Regions from separate parts of the Mesobacillus sp. S13 genome, predicted to be linked through region 1. Evidence: a T-box and tRNA genes for the amino acid it is inferred to sense, from the RefSeq annotation. Region 1 holds a T-box; the other regions hold tRNA genes.

Region 1 (6,610 bases):
TACCGCTGGTGAAATTTTCGCCAGTTATATAGAACATAATTGAATCTAAAAGAGTCCCCGGTTCATCCAGGGACTCTTTTTACATTTCTTTTGGAGCCTTGACTCCAAGTATTCTAAGACCTTCTTCGAGCACAATGCTTACACAATGGACTAATTGAAGACGTGCGTTCTTTTCAGCATTTTCTTCAAGGATGCGGACTTCTCCATAATATTTATTAAAGGCCTGGGACAAATCAAGGACATATTTAGCAATCAAAGATGGATCGTTTTTATCAATCGCTCTCTTTATTGTTTCCGGAAAGTTCTGAAGCTCAGTGATCACTGGCCACTCCGCAATAGCTGCCCATTTGAAGTCTTCATTTCCTCCTTTGAAACCTCCCTTTTTCAATAACGATTGTGTCCGTGCATTTGTATATTGAACATAAGGTCCTGTTTCCCCTTCAACCTTTAACATTTCTTCGAGGGAAAATTCAATGTCGTTCATCCGAAAATTCTTCAGGTCATGAAAAACAATTGCGCCGGTACCAACCATTTTTGCAATCTCTGTTTTATTTTCCAAATGAGGATTTTTTTCTTCTATATTCTTTTCTGCCAGTTGAATGGAATCATTAAGAACATCTTCGAGCAAGACTACCTTCCCTTTTCTCGTGGACATTTTCTTTCCATCCTTTAACATCATGCCAAATGGAACATGAACAATCCCGGCAGCCCATGGAAAGTCCAATTTTGCCAGCACTGCTTTGAGCTGTTTAAAGTGCAGACTTTGCTCATTGCCGACCACATACAATGATTTTACAAATGAATAGCTATCGAATCTGTACTTAGCTGCGGCTAAATCCCTGGTAGCATACAATGTTGCGCCATCCGATTTTTTAATAAGACAAGGCGGAAGTTCATGTTCTTCCAAGCTGACTACCAGTGCCCCATCCGAATCAACAAGCAGCTCCCTGTCTTTTAGCATTTTCACGATTGAATCCATTTTGTCATTATAAAAAGCTTCTCCCGCATATGAATCAAACTCGATTCCCATGAGTTCATAAATCTTCTTAAACTCCTTAAGTGACTCATCCTTGAACCATTTCCATAGCTTGAGTGCCTCAACATCCCCGTTTTCCAGACGTCTGAACCAGTTTCGTCCCTCTTGCTCCAGCTCCGGCTGGCTTTTTGCTTCATCATGAAACTTTATATATAGCACCAGCAGCTCCTGTATTGGGTTCTTCTTTACTTTCTCTTCTGATCCCCAAAGTTTATAGGCTGTGATAAGCTTGCCGAATTGAGTTCCCCAATCTCCTAAATGATTGATTTTCACGGTCTTATATCCAGCCTTTTCATAAATAAGTGACAAAGAATTCCCTATAACGGTTGACCGAAGATGTCCCATGGAAAAGGGTTTTGCAATATTCGGAGAAGAAAGGTCAATTGTCACAATTTGATTTCCACCAAGATCAAAATCACCATAATGATTCCTCTTTTGCCCGATTTCAATCAAAAGTTCTTCGGTCACTTTCGCCTTGTTTAAAAACCCATTTACATAGCCTCCGGCCGCTTCAAAACGTTCCATTGAATCATTAACTGAGCTTTGCAACCGAGCATTTAACTCCTCCGCAATAACTACCGGCGGTTTTCTCATGCTTTTTGCCAATTGGAAGCATGGAAAAGCTAAGTCACCCTGATGCAAAAATTTCGGTTTCTCAATTAACCTCTCTATTTCTGAACACGAGAGAGCCCCTTCTAGCTCAACGGCAAGCAACTCTGCATACAGTTTCACATAATCCATTAAATTACCCCCTTATATAAAATAAAAAAACTCCCGTCTCTAAATAAGAGACGAGAGTTTATCCCGCGGTACCACTCCAATTGCTCCGAATTTCGGAACCTTCTTCCAAGTGATAACGGGTAAATCCCGGCTATCCCTACTCAATTTCAGGACAGCATCTCAAAAGTGCGCTTCATTATTCTGATGCACCAGGCTTCCACCGTCCCTGGCTCGCTGTAGCAAAGAAAGAATAATTACTCTCTTTTTCATCGATTTGATATTTTTCCCATTATAAACAACTCTTCGGACCTTTTGCAATCATTTTTTTGCATATAATCCAGAATTGAATTCTTGGATTGACCGATTGTGATCATCGAACATTTCAATATAGTTGCCGCCAGTATAATCGCCAATCACTTTTCGCCAAAAGTTCCTTGCCGGCTCATTTTTCTCTACCTGAGTGACACTCCAATTTCCAGGGAATAGGCCAAATAGCTTTTCCGCCGCTGCTTTTCCAAACCCTCTTCGGTAGAATTTCCTCATAATAAAAAACTCCAGAATGACATTGGGAGCTCCACTTTCGACCATGGCAAAACCCGCCAGTTCTCCTTCATGCATGATAAAAAAAGCATGTAAATCGGCTTCAGTCCAATACGGTTTTAAATCAAAGGGTGCAAAAAATCCAGATTGCTCAAGCTTGATATCCTGAAAGACAGTAAATTCGTAAATATAAAATTGTATTAAATTTTGGAGTATTGCTTCATCCTCCTGTTTTGCACGCACTAATTCAATCACATGGACTCCCCTTTTTCAAAAAGATATAAATAAGAATTCGAGGATAGAACCAAAAATCCTTTTCATAAAAGAAAATGGTCTTGTATAAAAAGTGAAAATGAGCCCTCATCTTATTAGGATAAGGACTCATTCTACTAGTATTCTTCGATTTCCCAAGTATGATTGAACTGAATACAGCCCTTTAATGTTTGTGCGACAGGACATCCCCGTTCGAATACATTTAATGCTCTTTCGGCAGCTTCCCTATTTCCTGAAGGAACCTTCAATTCATAGTGGCAGCTGATTTTTGTGATTTTCAGGACTCCTTCAGGTGCTTCAATTGTTCCTTGGATGTTCGCTTTGACTTTATCAGGTGAAGATGGTATTTTACGCGCCTCCAGCGCGCCAGATAGGGTTCCAACCAGTCAGCCGCCTGCTGCAGCAACGATATGATCTAGTGTAGACGGATATTCTACCTCTGGATTCACACCATAGAACTGCTTTACACCACCATGTACCCCAAAAAGTAAAGGCTCACTAAAACCTTCAATGTAAGCCTCCCTAATTTTATTGGCAGTATCTTTCTGGATTACTGTTATTTTCGTTAGCGCGATTGGCTCGGACAATTATACGACCCCCTCCTTGAATTTCTAACTCCACCATATTAGAAACTGTGCCATTTTTCAAATAATAACCTATTTCTTTTAAAATAGGCAGCCCGTCTTTTAAATTCAATGATACAAGCTGATGCTCGTCCGATATTTTTTCATAAGATGTTGTTGTAAGGTTCGGATCTTACCTAACTTCTATGAAGGAAGGGGGTGGAGAGATGTTAATCACTGCGATTGTTGTTCTTTTGCTGGCACTTGCTTTGGTAGTTGCGATTTTGTTGAACCAAGACGCACTTGCTGATGTCCTTTACACTTGCATCGGTGAAGTAATTGCTGTAGACAATGGTGCTGCTTAATCTCTGTAAGATTTGCAACCTAAAGTTCCTTACAATCTCCCTGGTTATACCGGTATTAGCCGGGGAGATTCTATAATAAAAGAAAGGATGATAATAGATGAATGAAAAAGATATAAAGCCACATATTGATTCTTTGAAAAAAGAGCCGTCTTTAGATGGAATACTTAATTTCACCCAGGCGATTTTTAATCAGTTGCCAGAAGAAAATAACGATGAGGTCAGCCAATCTCAGAATAACCATTTTAATGCTGACAACCTTAATTCCCTAATGGCAGCTGTACAAGGGTTTGTAAATCCAACTACTTTATCATTGCTATCCAAGACATTGAATAAATCAGACACAAAAAAAGAAGACGCAAACACTACTAGCTTAGAAAATGAGAACGAACAACTTTCTTTTGAGAACGAAAAACTTTCTGCGGAGTTGAACGAAGTGAAAGAGCAATTGAATGCAATGAAGAGCGATCTAGCAGAAAACAGTAAGCGTCTGCAAGAACTTGAGTCAGAAGTTCAATATCTTCGACGTCGCAGAAGACGATAAGAAAAAGTAGTCCTTCATGATTTTTATGAAGAACTCTTTTTCTGGCCTCTTTTCAGGATCCTTAAGTTAAAAAGTCAACAACAAGTAAATGGCTGTCCCCCACATAATCAAAGCGGATATTTTATTCAAGATCATGTGAAAACTATTTAATTCCCCCAACCTTCCCACTTGCCGTCCAACATAAGCAAGAACGAAAAACCAGATCCAGGAAGTCAAAATACAGGCAACTGCAAAGGTGAATTTCGCTGGACCTGCATAATTCATTGAACTCGTTCCTATCACTCCGATTGTGTCCATGATCGCATGCGGATTAAGCAAAGAAACCGATGCGGCAAAGGTTATCTGTTTTTTCGGGGAAAAGGCTACTGTCTCCGCAGTTACATCAGTTGGCCTGCTTCTCCAAGTTAAATATCCCATATAGATTAAAAAAAGTATGCCGGCTGATAATAACAACGTACTTAACCAGGTAACCTTTAGAACCACCACTGATATACCAAGAACTGCAAGAGTGATTAAAACTGTATCACTGATTGAAGCTGTCAAAATCACTGGCAAAACTCTACTATATTGTTTGTGCATCGATCCCTGGTTAAAAACAAACACGTTTTGCACTCCTAACGGAAGGATCAGTCCGAAGGCGAGGATAAATCCATGAACTCCCGCAGCTAGCATAGTTCCTCTTCCCCTTTTTCTATCCAACTATATTTACTATTAATTCCATTCCACTCGACCCTCAATCTTTTAGACAGCTCCTATATAACAGAAAAGGACTTAGGCCTAAGTCCTTTTCCAATTAATTCTTAAATATATTCTCTGAGATACTGAAAACAACTAAACTGAGCATAAACACTAAAATGCCTGAGTGAATTTTATTCACAATCAATCATATTATTCGTGAATGTTAAAGTGGTAGCGATAAAGAAGTTTGTGAAAAGTATCTGTTTTAGATGAAATCAAAAACCATTATTTTTTTCTTGATCATCTAGTAAATATCCTTGCTCATCACGTATTCTCGCACCAAAATGGACATGCCAGTGCATATGTTTATTGCTCTGATAATTTCCTATGTTGGTAGAGATGGTGCATGCTCCAAAATCCTTCTCTAGCATCGAGGCAACCTGCCTAACTACTCTTAGAACATCATTCAAAATCTCCGCTTCCTCATTGGATACTGTTAAAAATGACAAAATATGTTTTTTGGGAATGACAACAATATGTACCTCATAATATGGCCGAGTATGATGAAACGCGAGAGACTGCTCAGTTTCATATACTTTTTCAACTGGTGTTTTGGCTGATAATACTTCCTCACAATAGAAATCTTGCCATTTTTGATCACCCGTCATTTTATAACTCCTGTATGAATATTTTTTAAAGGGCATTTCTTACATATATTCAGCTTCTATTTACAACATTCTATGGCGTTATGATGAATATAATGTTGTATAAAATCAAGATAGCTTTTTTGCAAGTTATCTGGCAATTGATGCAAATTGAAGAATTGCAGATCAATTGACTCTAGTTCATCCGACACTAGTTCACCCATATAGTCTTGTGTTGAATAAACGGTAGTTACTGAGTAAAGTTCATCACCATTTGCGACTTTCAAATAATATTCTTCACCTGAAAACACACCCTCTAGCTTCAACCTTCCTATGTCGAGCCCCGTTTCTTCCTTCACTTCCCTTCTTGCCGTTTCTTCAAGGCTCTCTCCTAATTCCATCAAACCTCCTGGAAGCCCCCATCCGCCATCACTTCGATGCTGGAGCAGTAACTGGCCTTCATCATTAAAAATAAGCACGACTGCTCCTGGTAAAATCAGTGGCCTGTGGCCTACCAGCTTTCTTAGCTCACGTATATATTCCAATGTGTTCACTCCATTATTTATTTTTTGAAAAGGGCAGCTAAAAGGGCAGATGTTCCGAATTTTCCGGTATCAGAGTTTAAATCTTTCATTTTCCGGATTTCAACTGCTGTGAATTCTTGAAAAATCCCCTTAAGCTTTTCATCAGTGAAGCCCAAACCGCCTCGCATGCTTTTACCCCTATACACTTCCCAATCGGAAATGTCCGCCCCGCCAAGCTCTCCTCCCTGTACAAAGCAGGTTAGCGCAAATGAACCTCCAGGCTTTAAAGCTCTCTGTACGAGATCAATATAACTCATTCTTCTATGCGGCGGGATATGGTGGAAACAGCCAGAATCATAGACAAGATCATAGGAACCCTCTTCAATTTTCAAATCAAAAATATTACGTTGAACAAAATTCACTTTAACTTCTTGTTCTTGTGCCCTTTCTTTAGCCCATTCCAGACCTTCTGCAGATTGGTCGACGGCATCTACGTTAAAACCATTCCTGGCCAAATAAATGGCATTCCTCCCTGGTCCACAGCCTAATTCCAAGGCCTTTCCCGCTGTTATCCTACCATTTTCCATATATTCAACTAAATTCTCATCTGGATGGTTTTCAAAAAAAGGAATTTTTCTTTCCCGGTCAGAATAAAAATGATCCCAGTTAAACTCACTTTCTTCTTTCAGAAAGTAATCTAACATTCTTAATAAGTCCTCATAGCTA
Region 2 (6,610 bases), 730 kb from region 1:
GGGAGGCCGAATCCCATTGTCCCCAGCCCTCCTGATGTCACCCATCGATCTGAATGCTGAAGTTGATAATATTGGGCCGCCCACATCTGATGCTGGCCGACATCGGTCACTACAATCGCTTCGCCATCCGTTTTTTCGTAGAGGAGTTCCATCACCTTTTGCGGTTTAAGTACTTCGCTGTTTTCGTAATGATATGGGAAATCCTTCTTCCAGGCTGATAGCGATTCTGCCCAATCTTCCTGTTGAGGCGGACTGCCTTCAAGACCGAGCAACTGTCTTAACGCCTCTCCGGCATCACCGACGACCGGAATTTGCGTTGCCACATTTTTACCGATTTCAGCCGGGTCGATATCAATATGGGCAACAGCAGCTTTTGGAGCGAAATGCTTTAGATTTCCAGTCAGACGATCATCGAATCTTGCTCCGATATTGATCAGCAGGTCACAATGATAAAGCGCCATATTGGCTGTATAGCAGCCATGCATGCCCGCCATCCCAAGGAACCGTTCATGATTAGCCGGGAAGCCTCCCAACCCCAGTAATGTGTGGACAACATGAAGGTTCTGCTGCTCTGCATATTCTTTTAGTAGATTTGAAGCCTTTGCATGGAGAACACCTGCACCGGCGAGAATGACCGGCCGTTTTGCCCTGCTTACTGCTTCCGATAGTTTTCTTACCTGAAGGTAATTAGGCTCCGTTGTCGGCTGGTAACCAGGAAGGTGGATTTCCTCCTCAGCTGGCACTGCCGCTACTCCCGCTGCAAGGTCTTTCGGAAAATCGATCACCACAGGGCCAGGTCTTCCGCTTGTCGCGATATAAAATGCTTCCTTGATAATCCTCGGAATATCTTTTATATCCCGTACTTGATAGTTGTACTTTGTTATTGGTGTGGTGATCCCAAGGATGTCTGCTTCCTGGAAGGCGTCTGTACCAATCACCCCTGTCGCAACCTGGCCAGTGAAGACGACCAGCGGCAAGGAGTCCATCATCGCATCGGCAATGCCGGTGATGATATTGGTCGCTCCCGGTCCAGAAGTAGCGATCACCACGCCCGGTTTCCCGCTCACCCGCGCATATCCTTCCGCTGCATGGATCCCTCCCTGTTCATGCCTTGGCAGCACATGAAGAATTTTAGAATCATAGAGTTTGTCGTAAATCGGAAGAACAGCTCCTCCTGGGTAGCCGAAGATGACTTCGACATTTTCCTTTTCCAGGGCCTTAATCAGTAAATCTGCACCGCTTACCTCTTTTGTTTTCGCCTTTGTTTCCTGCAAGGCTGCTTCCATTTATCGAACCTCCTACTTTTAACTCACTTGATTTTTACAAAATAAAAAAGCCCATCCATCTCCATATGCCTAAGGTTGCCCTAGGCAAAGGGATGGAATAGGCTTTATCTCCTTGTTCCACGGTACCACCCTTATTCACGCTTTAAGCGTGCGCTCGTGACAGCCTCAGCTGCCGGTTTTGATAACAAGTGCCAAGCACTCGACCAGTTTTACTAGGATTCCTTTCAAACTGGCGCTCCAGGGTGAGTTCACTTATTGCGGCATCACCGGCTTCCAGCAACCCCGGCTCTCTGTGCATGCTGATCGCAATAAATTACTTGTCCCTGTCCTCGCTTTATCCTTATTCAATTATTGCTTTTGGCTTTTGGATTATTAACTAACCTGATGTGCTTTTTCCGAATAAACCTGAATTCCGTCTGCCACTACTTTCGCCCTGAACTCACGCAGGATATTCTTTGTATGTGCTCCAGGTTCTCCATCGCCGATGACTCTTCCATCCACTTTGACGACCGCGATCACTTCTGCTGCCGTTCCTGTAAGGAAAACTTCGTCGGCTGTGTATACATCATGGCGGGTAAATGGTTCCTCCTTCACCTCGTACCCAAGATCTTTAGCAATATCTATAACCGCATTCCTGGTGATTCCTTCTAAAGCTCCTACATAACCTGGCGGTGTGAGGAACGTATTGCCTCTCACGATAAAAATATTATCCGCAGAACCTTCTGCAACATATCCCTGATCGTTCAGCATTAGAGCTTCACTTACATTTGCCAGATGAGCTTCGATTTTCACAAGAACATTATTTAAATAGTTCAGCGATTTCACTTTCGGGCTCAATACGTCTGGACGATTTCTTCTTGTCGCGACTGTCACGATCTCCAAACCTCGGTCATACAACTCTTTCGGGAAAATAGCCAGTGGCTCAACGATGATGACCACGTTCGCGTTCGGACACTTAAAAGGATCAAGTCCTAAGTCCCCGACACCCCTGGAGACAACAATTCGGATATAAGCATCTCTCAGTTGATTCCGTTGCACCGTTTCAACAACCAGGCCGGTGAACTCATCCTTGGAGTGTGGCATGTTCAGCATGATGGACTTGGCTGATCGGTAAAGTCGGTCCATATGTTCTTCCATCCTGAAAATATTGCCGCTGTATACCCGTATCCCTTCAAAAATACCGTCTCCGTATAAAAATCCATGATCATATACTGAAACTTTAGCATTTTCCTTGGTGACGAATTCCCCGTTTAAGTAGATCCATTGATCGGGCACAATAAACACTCCTTTAACAAATAGACGCTTTAAATTATTAAATTCACAGGTTAAAAAAATACAGTTTTACATTATCCAAAAATTGAATAGAAAACTATGACTCACTTTCGAAGCATTTAACTTGTTTTTTTATTTGAGGATTATCTTACGCCCAATTCAACCCCTCGTCAACACCATTTTTCTAAATTATTTGATAATTTAGATTAGTTAGTTAATTTGTATCCGCTTACATTGTTGATATATTCACATTTGCAAAAAAATAATTTTTTTATTCAGGATGTGTTTTGACCTCAGTTCCTGAGGGTGGATCAAAACTTCAAGGCATAAAAAAAACTCACCCAAAAGGTGAGTTAAGGTATGTAGTTTAAATGGCGTCCCAGGAGAGATTCGAACTCCCGACCGTACGCTTAGAAGGCGTATGCTCTATCCGGCTGAGCTACTGGGACGTGGTTGTTTTTTAAAGACAAGATTTATTATATTAGCCAAATAACTAAATGTCAATAAAAAATCAAAAACTTTTTTCTGAGGGAAACCTGTTGGCTCCCCTCAAAAAATCATTATAGTAGTTTTAATTTGTTTTGTGAAGTGAAAACTCTTGCTTCAGTTCAGAAATCTCACCAATTCCAAAGTCATAGATCCGCAATATGGCTTTTCCGCTTTCCAGCTCGAGTATGGCATAACTCTTTTCAGTTCTGCCGCGTGGAAGCCTGATGCTTCCAGGGTTGATGAACAGTACATCATCCACCATTTCTGCTCCCAGCAAATGAGAATGCCCAAAGCAGACGATATCAGCCTGCAGTTCTTTTGCCTTATAGTACAAGTTTACCAGTGTGGATTTCACTGAGTATAGATGCCCATGTGTCACGAAAATTCTAACGCCATTGATCGCATGAATCTCCTCATCAGGGAAATTGCCATAAAAATCGCAATTTCCCTTCACCGAACTGAAATTCACAATCGCAGCATCACTTTCAGAAAGCTCTGAGTCTCCGCAGTGAATCATCAAGTCCACATCATTTCCATGCAAATTCTCAATTCCCTCAAGCACCTCAGTAGACCCGTGGCTATCACTGACAATCAGCACCCTACTCATGGCGTTCCTCATGCTCTTTAAGGAGCTGATCCAGCTTCCTGATCGCATTTGCCCTATGGCTGATCTTGTTTTTTTCGTCTGATGCCAATTCAGCCATCGATTTCCCCTTTGTTTCTACGAAGAAAATCGGATCGTAGCCAAAACCATTGGAACCGCGCCTCTCCTCAAGGATTCTTCCTTCACACGTCCCGAATACAGTCAATGTCTCCTTGCCAGGCTCTGCCATCGCAAGTGCACAGCAGAATCTTGCAGTACGCTCGCTTTCCGGGACACCCTGAAGTTCATTGAGAACTTTGTCGATGTTGTTTTCATCATTTTTTTCAAGACCTGCGTATCGTGCCGAATAGACACCCGGCCTGCCTTCCAATGCATCAATTTCAAGCCCGGAGTCATCCGCAATCACTCTCACACCAAGGCTTTTAGCAATCGTTTCAGCTTTTAGTATGGCGTTTTCCTCAAAAGTTGAACCTGTTTCTTCCACATCTTCTAGCTCTGGATAATCGAGTAGAGTTTTCACCGCCAACCCTTTTGGTAAAAAAAGGTTCTCAAACTCCTTTGCTTTTCCGCTATTTTTTGTCGCGATAATGACTGAGTCCATTTTGAGATCTCTCCTATCTCCGTTTTCCGCCCTCAATTTTGGCAGTCAATTCTTCTCCGAGTGCTTCCTTTTGTTTCTCGAAAAGCTCTGAAATTCCATCTTGTGCAGCCTTTAAAAGATCCTGCAGCTGGCTGTATGAAAAAGTCGCTTCTTCCCCAGTGCCCTGCAGCTCAACAAATTCCCCATTTCCAGTCATGACAACATTCATATCGACATGGGCAGCAGAATCCTCGACATAATTCAAATCTACCACAACCTCACCTTTCTCTAAAACGCCTACACTCGTTGCAGCAAGGAAGTCTGTCACTGGAAAAGCAGACAGCTTCTTTTGCTTGCTCAGCTTCTCAAGAGCCATAGCCATCGCAACAAAAGCACCTGTGATCGAAGCGGTACGCGTTCCGCCATCTGCCTGGATGACATCACAATCGACCCAAACTGTCCGCTCTCCTATAGCCTCGAGATTGACGACAGCGCGCAATGCCCTGCCAATCAAACGCTGGATTTCCATCGTTCTTCCGGAAATCTTACCTTTTGCCGCCTCACGTATGTTCCTTTGTTCGGTAGCACGCGGGAGCATCGAGTATTCTGCCGTGATCCAGCCTTTGCCCTGGCCCCTCATAAATGGGGGAACGCGGTCCTCAATGCTGGCTGTGCAGATCACTTTCGTATCTCCAACAGAAATCAGTACCGAACCTTCTGGATGTTTCAAGTAATCCGTTTCAATATGTATTGGTCTTAATTGCAATGGTTCACGCCCATCAAATCGCATTATAAGTATCCTCCTCAACATGATAAAAGACAGGCAGCCTGCCTTTAAACCACAATATAAATAAGAGGCAGGAAAAACGCCTGCCTCTTTGGATGTCTTTAATTAGTATATCAAAATCTGGCTATTAAAAACTACCTGTGTTTACTTTTTCAGGCCTTGTAACTGGCTCTGCCAGTTTTTCTCCCGATTCTGTAAGAACCTCAGCCTTTCCGTTCACCGTAAGTGCCACACTTTCTAAACCCGTCTGTTCAGTAAGTGAAAGCACAAGCGAATTCAGCAAGTGTTCAGAGACCATTTTTTCTTCAAAGCTGCCGTAAATGGATTCATTGAAGTTCAATGTCACCTTGCCATCCTCAACCTTAGGTGCGTCAAGCAGCTTCACGCCTGACTGGAAGTCGGAGAGAAGATTGGATGCATACGCCGGCCCTTCAACAAGCTCGTTGACGATCGCGGTGATATTATCCTTAACAGCATTGCTGACACGCTTCGTTACTGGTACATAATAATACGCGCCTTCTTCACCGCCAATATAATAAACCGTGACTGCTTTCGTGTTTGTGATATCAACAACATCGGAATTGTCCACATTGATGCCATCCGCACGGCTCAGCTCTCCTCCAATCGGAGTGCCGCCTACAGGCATTACTTCAAGAGGAGTTCCATTCATCTGAAGCTTCACTTCATCGACAGTATCAAATTGGGTGAGAGTCCATGTTACAGCCTGAAGAATCTTCTTTTCATCCTCTTTTTTATAGGATGCAAATTCCTTTGAAAAATCAACGGTTGCTGTTCCGTCCTTGATGTTCACTGTCATTTGTGTGTCAGCTGGAAGGACGGCCCTGAAGCCATTTGGAAGCATTTGTTCGACAGGCCCATTTGCCACAAGGTATTCCAAAGCCTGCTGGGCGACTCCCTCTTTTTTCGGAAGTCCCATCGTCTGCGAGACGACATAACCATTTTTATCAATCAAATACAATTCTGTCTGAATGGATGTTTCAACTGCTTCTTTTCCATCTTCAGCTGTTTCTGTAGTAACATTTTCATCAAGCGCCTCTCCATCTTCCATGAGCGTGACATCCTGAGGAGGATCAATCTTCTTCTTTTCCTCGCCCCCGAACAGCCCGCAGCCAGATAGGAATACCGTAGTTGCCAGTGTAGCAGCTGTAACGACCACAGCCTTTTTATTTTTTGACATATAAATCCCTCCAAAGACAGTTTGTACTAATATGTATACGAGCCTCTGGATATTTTAGACCGCCTTTGAGAAGATTTTAGTAATTAATTGATGATAAAGAAAACGCTCGGTTATAACCGATTGTTGATCCTACCATGTTTCAAAAAGTAAACGGAAAAATTCCGCTTAAATTGTGAAATACCCTTAATTCCATAAATATAAGGGGAGGTTTTCCGTTTATTTAATCCAAAACCTGAATATTGTCTTAGTTAGTGCAGTTAACCAGAAATTCTCCGCTTATTTCTGCAGAAAAAGCGTCCGCTATACACAATAGCAGGAAATTCTCCGCTTATGAGTTCTCATACTTACACTAAAATCAACTATGAATGAGAGCGAGCCAAGAAAAGAACAAAAA
Region 3 (6,610 bases), 1.4 Mb from region 1:
GCTGCGCGGATTGAAAAAGCACCCTGTCGATATTACGGCGATTGTCACAGTCGCAGATGATGGCGGCAGCTCCGGCCGATTGCGGGAGGATATGCATATTCCTCCGCCCGGTGATATCCGGAATGTCCTGGCAGCACTATCAGATGTGGAGCCGCTGATTGAAGAGATGTTCCAGCATCGGTTCAATACAGCCAATGAATTGTCTGGCCACTCGCTCGGAAACCTGATCCTTGCTGCGATGACATCAATCACCGGAAACTTTGTGCATGCGATTCAGGAAATGAGCAAGGTTTTGAATGTCCGCGGAAAAGTACTGCCGGCAGCAAACAGGAGTGTCATGCTGAATGCAGTGATGGAGGATGACAGCATTGTCAGGGGCGAGTCCAAGATTCCTTACTCTGGAAAAAGGATCAAAAGGGTCTTCCTGAATCCGGAAGGCGTAAAGCCTTTGCCTGAAACGCTCCAGGCCATCAGGGAAGCTGACTTGATTGTGATCGGTCCTGGCAGTTTGTATACGAGTATTCTGCCGAACTTGCTCGTAAAGAGGCTTGGCAAGGAAGTGTGCAAAGCGACAGCGCGCAAGGTGTATATCTGCAATCTGATGACACAGGCAGGTGAGACGCATGATTTTGCCGCCAGTGATCATATCAAGGCGATCTATGACCATATGGACTGTGCTTTTATTGATACGATTCTTGTGAACAGCGAGACCATCCCGCCGGATGTCGAGCTGCGCTATAAAGAGGAGTTAGCACAGCCTGTCCATTTTGACCTTGACCGGCTGACGGCACTTGGAATTGAAGTCGTCCAGGATGAAATCGCAGAACTCGACGGCAATGTCATCAGGCATGATACAAAAAAAGTTTCAGAAATTTTATATTCTATGATAATAGATGAAACCAAAAAGAGATATAACGCGTAAATATAGGATGCAAGCGTTTGTCTCTCTTTTGGGGTAGGTGCACTGGTATTCTTCAGGCGCCTAAGAGAAAAAGACAAAATCAGCTGCTGTGCTTAAGCCGGCGCTATATAACCAGGGGGGTGAGAAGGTGTCGTTCGCTTCGGAAACAAAAAAGGAACTCACGAATATCGACGTGAAGGGCTGCTGCGCTGACGCGGAACTGTCCGCTTTAATCCGGATGAATGGTTCCCTTTCCTTCTCAAATCGCAAACTCATCGTAGACATACAGACGGAAAATGCCGCGATTGCCAGACGCATCTATACCTTGATCAAAAAAAGTTATCAGGTTCAGGTCGAGCTGCTGGTGCGTAAAAAAATGCGGCTGAAAAAGAATAATGTTTATATTGTCCGCCTTAAGGAATCAGCCAGGGAAATTCTGGAGGATTTAAAGATTTTAGGAGAAGGCTTTGAAATAATCCACGAAATTTCGCCGGAACTCGTGAAAAAGAAATGTTGTAAGCGTTCTTATTTAAGAGGCGCATTTCTCGCAGGAGGCTCTGTGAACAATCCGGAGACATCTTCCTATCATTTGGAGATTGCCTCCATGTACCAGGAGCATAATGACTCATTATGTGAACTGATGAATACATTCGGCCTGAACAGCAAAACGCTTGAGCGCAAAAAAGGGTTCATCACCTATTTGAAGGAAGCAGAAAAAATCACAGAGTTTCTGAACATCGTTGGCGCCCATAATGCACTGCTGCGATTTGAGGATATCCGGATTGTCCGCGATATGAGAAACTCAGTTAATCGTCTCGTGAATTGTGAAACAGCTAACTTGAATAAAACGATTGGTGCTGCATTAAGACAGGTGGAAAATATCCGCTACATACGGGATACCGTCGGCCTGCAAATTTTGCCGGATAAACTGAGGGAAATCGCTCAGCTCCGTGTTGACTACCAGGATGTAACCCTTAAAGAGTTGGGTGAAATGGTCAGCGGTGGATCAATCAGCAAATCAGGAATCAATCACCGGCTGCGAAAGATCGATGAAATAGCCGATAAACTGCGTGCCGGGCAAATTACAAATAAATAGAGGGCTAGAGGAGGAAAAAGCAATGGTTGAAAAACAGGTGGAAGTGAAGTTGAAAACGGGTTTACAGGCGCGTCCTGCGGCATTGTTCGTGCAGGAAGCAAACAGGTTCTCATCCGATATTTTTCTCGAGAAAGACGGTAAAAAAGTGAACGCGAAAAGCATCATGGGATTGATGAGCTTAGCTGTAAGCGCTGGCGCATCCGTGAATCTGATCGCTGAAGGCAATGATGAAGAAGAGGCAGTGGAGAAGCTTGCTGAATACATCCAAAAGGAAAACTAAAAATAAACCCTAAAAAACTCGCTTCCTATTTAAAGGAAGCGAGTTTTTGATTGAGCTTACTTGTCTTTCTTTTCCTCTAGTACGTTGCGAGTGATAATCTGGTCAACCAGACCATATTCCTTCGCGCGCTCAGCAGTCATGAAGTTGTCGCGGTCCGTATCTTTCGCGATGACTTCAAGCGGCTGGCCAGTGCGCTCGGAAAGAATCGTATTCAGCTTTTCGCGAAGGAAAAGGATGCGCTTCGCAGCGATTTCAATTTCTGTCGCCTGTCCCTGAGCACCGCCAAGTGGCTGGTGGATCATGACTTCTGCATTTGGCAGGGCGTAACGCTTGCCTTTCGTACCAGCAGCAAGAAGGAATGCACCCATTGAAGCAGCCATACCGATACAGATTGTCTGTACATCCGGCTTGATGAACTGCATTGTATCGTAGATTGCCATGCCGGCAGTAATGCTGCCGCCCGGGCTATTGATGTAGATAGAAATGTCCTTTTCCGGATTCTCAGCTTCCAGGAAAAGCAGCTGGGCTACGATGGAATTGGCAACATTGTCATCAATTCCGCTTCCAAGCATAATGATGCGATCCTTCAAAAGGCGGGAATAAATATCATATGCCCTTTCGCCCCGATTCGTTTGTTCAATAACTGTAGGAATCAAGTTCATGTTTGTTTTCCTCCTTTAACGTAAGATCATTTCACTGCATTTACTAAAGGCATAACAGTCTTTATAATAAAAGCAGGGTACTGCCCTAAAAAGGCAGATTGCAGGCTGGCATAAACTGGTTCGCTTGCCAGAACACCTATGTAGTTTAATGATACACGCATGGTCAATAAAGGTCAAACGAATCGCTTGTAAAGCCTGCATAAACTGTTCGACAATAATGTATATTCCAATTTGCTGTACCGTATCCATCTTACCCAAGATTGTTATTTTTAAACAAATAGCAGTCCTGAGCTTCCAAAAAAACCTGCTTGCAAAGGGACTGAACATATCCTATAATAGGTAAGCGTAACGCCAACTATTAACATGCCCTCGTGGTGCAACGGATAGCACGTAAGATTCCGGTTCTTGAGATGTGGGTTCGATTCCTGCCGAGGGCGTAGAATAAGTATTTAAGTGGCTTTTGAGAGTGATCAGATAAAACTGTCCAAGTTTTGTCTGGTCTCCTCGAAAGCCTTTTTTATTTTCTTTTCCCCTAAAATTAGGGATACGGTGCAATTATTGAGGATGAAGGTGCAATTCTGGACTGCTTTGGTGCAATTATCGTGTTAGATAGCGCAATTCTAGCCGCTGAAGGTGCAATTATTGCGGCTCTATTAGAGAAAAATATTCGCAGTTACTTTTTCACAGGTAATACCTTGCTCATTTCAGGGCATTTCCTGTGAGTTTGATAAGTTAATAGACAAGTATTCAATTGGATGAGCGAAATAGTAATTGAAAACAGAGCGCTTATATTGCCAATGCCAAATTCTTTCCATACACCAAACCCTGTTTATCATGTAAAATGAGTGCAGGGGTGATTGAGATGGATTTAAAGGCTGGTTTATGGCAAAAGCAGACATTAAAATTGGCGATGACTCAGGAACTGACCCAGGCGATTGCGCTTTTGCAATACTCTGCGCAGGAGCTGGCAGCGTTTCTTGAAGCTAAATCAATGGAAAATCCCCTGATGCAAGTGGACTTTAAAAACATCTCCAATTTTGATGCCAGTATGGACCGTACGCGAAAAACAAGAAAGAAAACGTTTGAACGGGACCAGAAGAACTTGATCGAACAGATTGGCGCGGGTACGAGTGATACCCTCGAAGACTATCTCCTATCTCAATTAAATATGTTAAAAGTAACACCTGAAGAAAAATTGATTTTACATGAATTGATTGAAAACATAGATGAAAACGGTTACTTGAATTTGCGAAGAGAAGACCTCGTCAGAAGGTTTTCTGTTGATGAAGAAATTGTCGATTGCGCTTTCTTTAAGCTTCAGGCCCTTGAACCGGCAGGCATCGGTGCGAATGATCTCAAGGAATGCCTGCTGCTTCAATTGACAAGGCAAAAGCGCACACCTGAAAATGAACTGGCAAGAACTATCATGCGTGACCATTTCCTGCTTTTTGCCGAGAAAAAGTGGAAAGCATTGGCGAAGATGCTGAATATCGATGTGAGGGAAATCCAAAAGGTCCATGATGATATCCAGCAGCTGAACCCTAAACCTGGGGCAGCGTTCCAGCGCGAGAAGCCTGCCTACATTGTCCCGGATGTGGTCGTCAAACGGGAAGGGAATGAACTCTCGGTTAGTGTGTTCGATGCACTGATTCCTAAAATTTCTTTTAATGAAGGATATTTTCAGCAGCTGTCTGGACACAAGGATCCGGAAGTCAATAAATTCCTGCAGGAAAAGCAGGGGGACTACCAGTGGATTCATCGCAGCCTTGAGCAAAGGAAGGAAACTCTGCTGAAGGTATCGATGAAAATCATTGAAAAACAAAAGGAATTCTTTTTGATCGGGCCAGAACATCTGAAACCGATGACGATGAGAGAAGTGGCCGACGAACTCGAAATCCACGAGTCGACAGTCAGCCGAACTGTCCGCGAAAAATACATGCAGACTCCGACCGGCACTCATGAATTGAAATCCTTTTTTACAAGCGCGATCGCGACCACAGAGAACGACCAGGCTTCTTCCCAAAAAGTAAAAGCGGCCATCGAAAGGTTCATAAAAGAAGAAGATAAAAAGAAACCTATATCCGACCAAAAACTAGTACAAATGCTCGAAGACGAAGAAGGCATGGTCGTCTCAAGAAGAACCGTCGCCAAATACCGCGACCAGCTCGGCATACCATCGTCCTCCAAGCGGAAGAGATTTGATTAGTACACTGATGTTCAAGTGTTTAAATTAAATATTTACTTTAAGTTGATGGTTTTAACACAAAACATTATTAATAAGTTGAATGGAACGGAAGGTGCGAGACTCCTTCGGGATCAGCGGGCTAGGTGAGACCCCGCAGGCGCTTCAGCACTGAGGAGGCTCACCGCACGCCCCGAGGAAAGCGAAGCATCCTGGAGTGGAAATCAACTTATTAGCAAAATATTGATATTCAAATCACTTTAAGGAGCCCAAAATGCAAAAAACAGTCAAACTATATTCCCGACCACGCTGCCATTTGTGTGAAACAGCGCGTGAGATCCTCGAAGACTTACAAACAAAATGGAATATTACAATAGAAGAAATCAATATCGACCTCGATGATGAGCTCGTCGAAAAGTACGGAATCATGATTCCAGTCATCGAATTGGACGGCGAAGAGCTGCAATACGGAATTATTAACAAAAAGTTCATAAATGAAGCGTTTTCACGAAAAAACATTGAGTTTATAAGTTGATTAAGGGTTTCACTCCTGTTAGAATGAGTTTTGTAGCAGGGGTGATTTTTTTTACCGCGAGTGGGACATAATATGTCTTAGCGGGACACTTTAAGTCCAACGCTGGAAAAGGAGAATATCAACATGGACTTTTCGCTCATTGATATTCAAAAAAGAATATTGCCCGATTTATTGCAAGTTATGCAAAAACGATACCTCATCCTCCAATACATAAATGTGATGCAGCCAGTTGGCAGGAGAAACCTTTCGATCAGCCTAAACTTGACTGAACGGATTTTGCGTTCTGAGGTGGAGTTTTTGAAAGACCAGAATCTGATTTCGATGTCAGTTCAGGGAATGACACTGACCAAAGCGGGAAAAGATATACTGGAAAGTCTTGAAAGAGTAATGCGGGACATAATGGGTATAGACTCATTAGAGCGCAAGCTTCAGGAGCACATGGGCATCCGGAGGGTAATTGTAGTCCCGGGTGACAGCGACCAGTCTCCCTGGGTGAAAAGTGAGCTGGGACGCGCGACAGCCAACAGTATGAAAGAGCTTCTCCACAGCAAGAATATTATTGCTGTAACAGGAGGATCGACGATGGCGGCCGTAGCGGATAGCTTGACTCCTGACTTTGGCAAAAAGGATTTGCTGTTCGTGCCGGCAAGGGGCGGAATCGGCGAGGACGTCAAGAATCAGGCAAACACAGTTTGTGCGATCATGGCGGACAATACGAATTCACGCAACCGAGTCTTTTATGTACCCGACCAGGTCAGCACAGAGGTTTACAAATCCTTCATCAAAGAACCGTTGATTTACGAGGTCTGGAATTTAGTCAAATCAGCTAGCATGGTTTTACATGGTATTGGAGACGCTATTACAATGGCGGAACGCCGCAATACCAGTCCGGAGGATTTACATAAGATCCTCGATGGAAAAGCAGTAGGCGAGGCTTTTGGTTACTATTTTAAT

What was found. A T-box is a leader RNA that pairs with one kind of tRNA and senses whether it is charged. The one in region 1 lies ahead of argS (arginine--tRNA ligase), so its partner is inferred to be a tRNA-Arg.
Region 2: it encodes a tRNA-Arg, which carries the amino acid that the T-box ahead of argS (arginine--tRNA ligase) is inferred to sense. The anticodon was not compared.
Region 3: it encodes a tRNA-Arg, which carries the amino acid that the T-box ahead of argS (arginine--tRNA ligase) is inferred to sense. The anticodon was not compared.

Annotation. Positions count from the first base shown of each region.
Region 1 covers NZ_CP084622.1:2,773,163-2,779,772, forward strand. Annotated here, with positions in the region: gene LGO15_RS14145 (HesB/YadR/YfhF family protein) at 1-43, shown strand, start outside; gene argS (arginine--tRNA ligase) at 80-1,777, opposite strand; T-box leader at 1,821-2,035, opposite strand; gene LGO15_RS14155 (GNAT family N-acetyltransferase) at 2,075-2,551, opposite strand; gene LGO15_RS24355 (OsmC family protein) at 2,686-2,955, opposite strand; gene LGO15_RS14165 (hypothetical protein) at 2,956-3,156, opposite strand; gene LGO15_RS14170 (hypothetical protein) at 3,360-3,497, shown strand; gene LGO15_RS14175 (hypothetical protein) at 3,595-4,038, shown strand; gene LGO15_RS14180 (LysE/ArgO family amino acid transporter) at 4,105-4,710, opposite strand; gene LGO15_RS14185 (HIT family protein) at 4,992-5,384, opposite strand; gene LGO15_RS14190 (NUDIX hydrolase) at 5,441-5,905, opposite strand; gene LGO15_RS14195 (class I SAM-dependent methyltransferase) at 5,923-6,610, opposite strand, start outside.
Region 2 covers NZ_CP084622.1:3,501,980-3,508,589, forward strand. Annotated here, with positions in the region: gene ilvB (acetolactate synthase large subunit) at 1-1,286, opposite strand, end outside; T-box leader at 1,372-1,625, opposite strand; gene ilvE (branched-chain-amino-acid transaminase) at 1,659-2,561, opposite strand; tRNA gene LGO15_RS17940 (tRNA-Arg) at 2,931-3,007, opposite strand; gene LGO15_RS17945 (metallophosphoesterase) at 3,130-3,654, opposite strand; gene LGO15_RS17950 (XTP/dITP diphosphatase) at 3,647-4,252, opposite strand; gene rph (ribonuclease PH) at 4,266-5,021, opposite strand; gene LGO15_RS17960 (GerMN domain-containing protein) at 5,146-6,216, opposite strand.
Region 3 covers NZ_CP084622.1:4,145,590-4,152,199, reverse strand. Annotated here, with positions in the region: gene LGO15_RS21320 (gluconeogenesis factor YvcK family protein) at 1-922, shown strand, start outside; gene whiA (DNA-binding protein WhiA) at 1,050-1,997, shown strand; gene LGO15_RS21310 (HPr family phosphocarrier protein) at 2,020-2,277, shown strand; gene clpP (ATP-dependent Clp endopeptidase proteolytic subunit ClpP) at 2,334-2,939, opposite strand; tRNA gene LGO15_RS21300 (tRNA-Arg) at 3,305-3,376, shown strand; gene rpoN (RNA polymerase factor sigma-54) at 3,802-5,145, shown strand; gene LGO15_RS21290 (glutaredoxin family protein) at 5,396-5,656, shown strand; gene LGO15_RS21285 (sugar-binding transcriptional regulator) at 5,780-6,610, shown strand, end outside.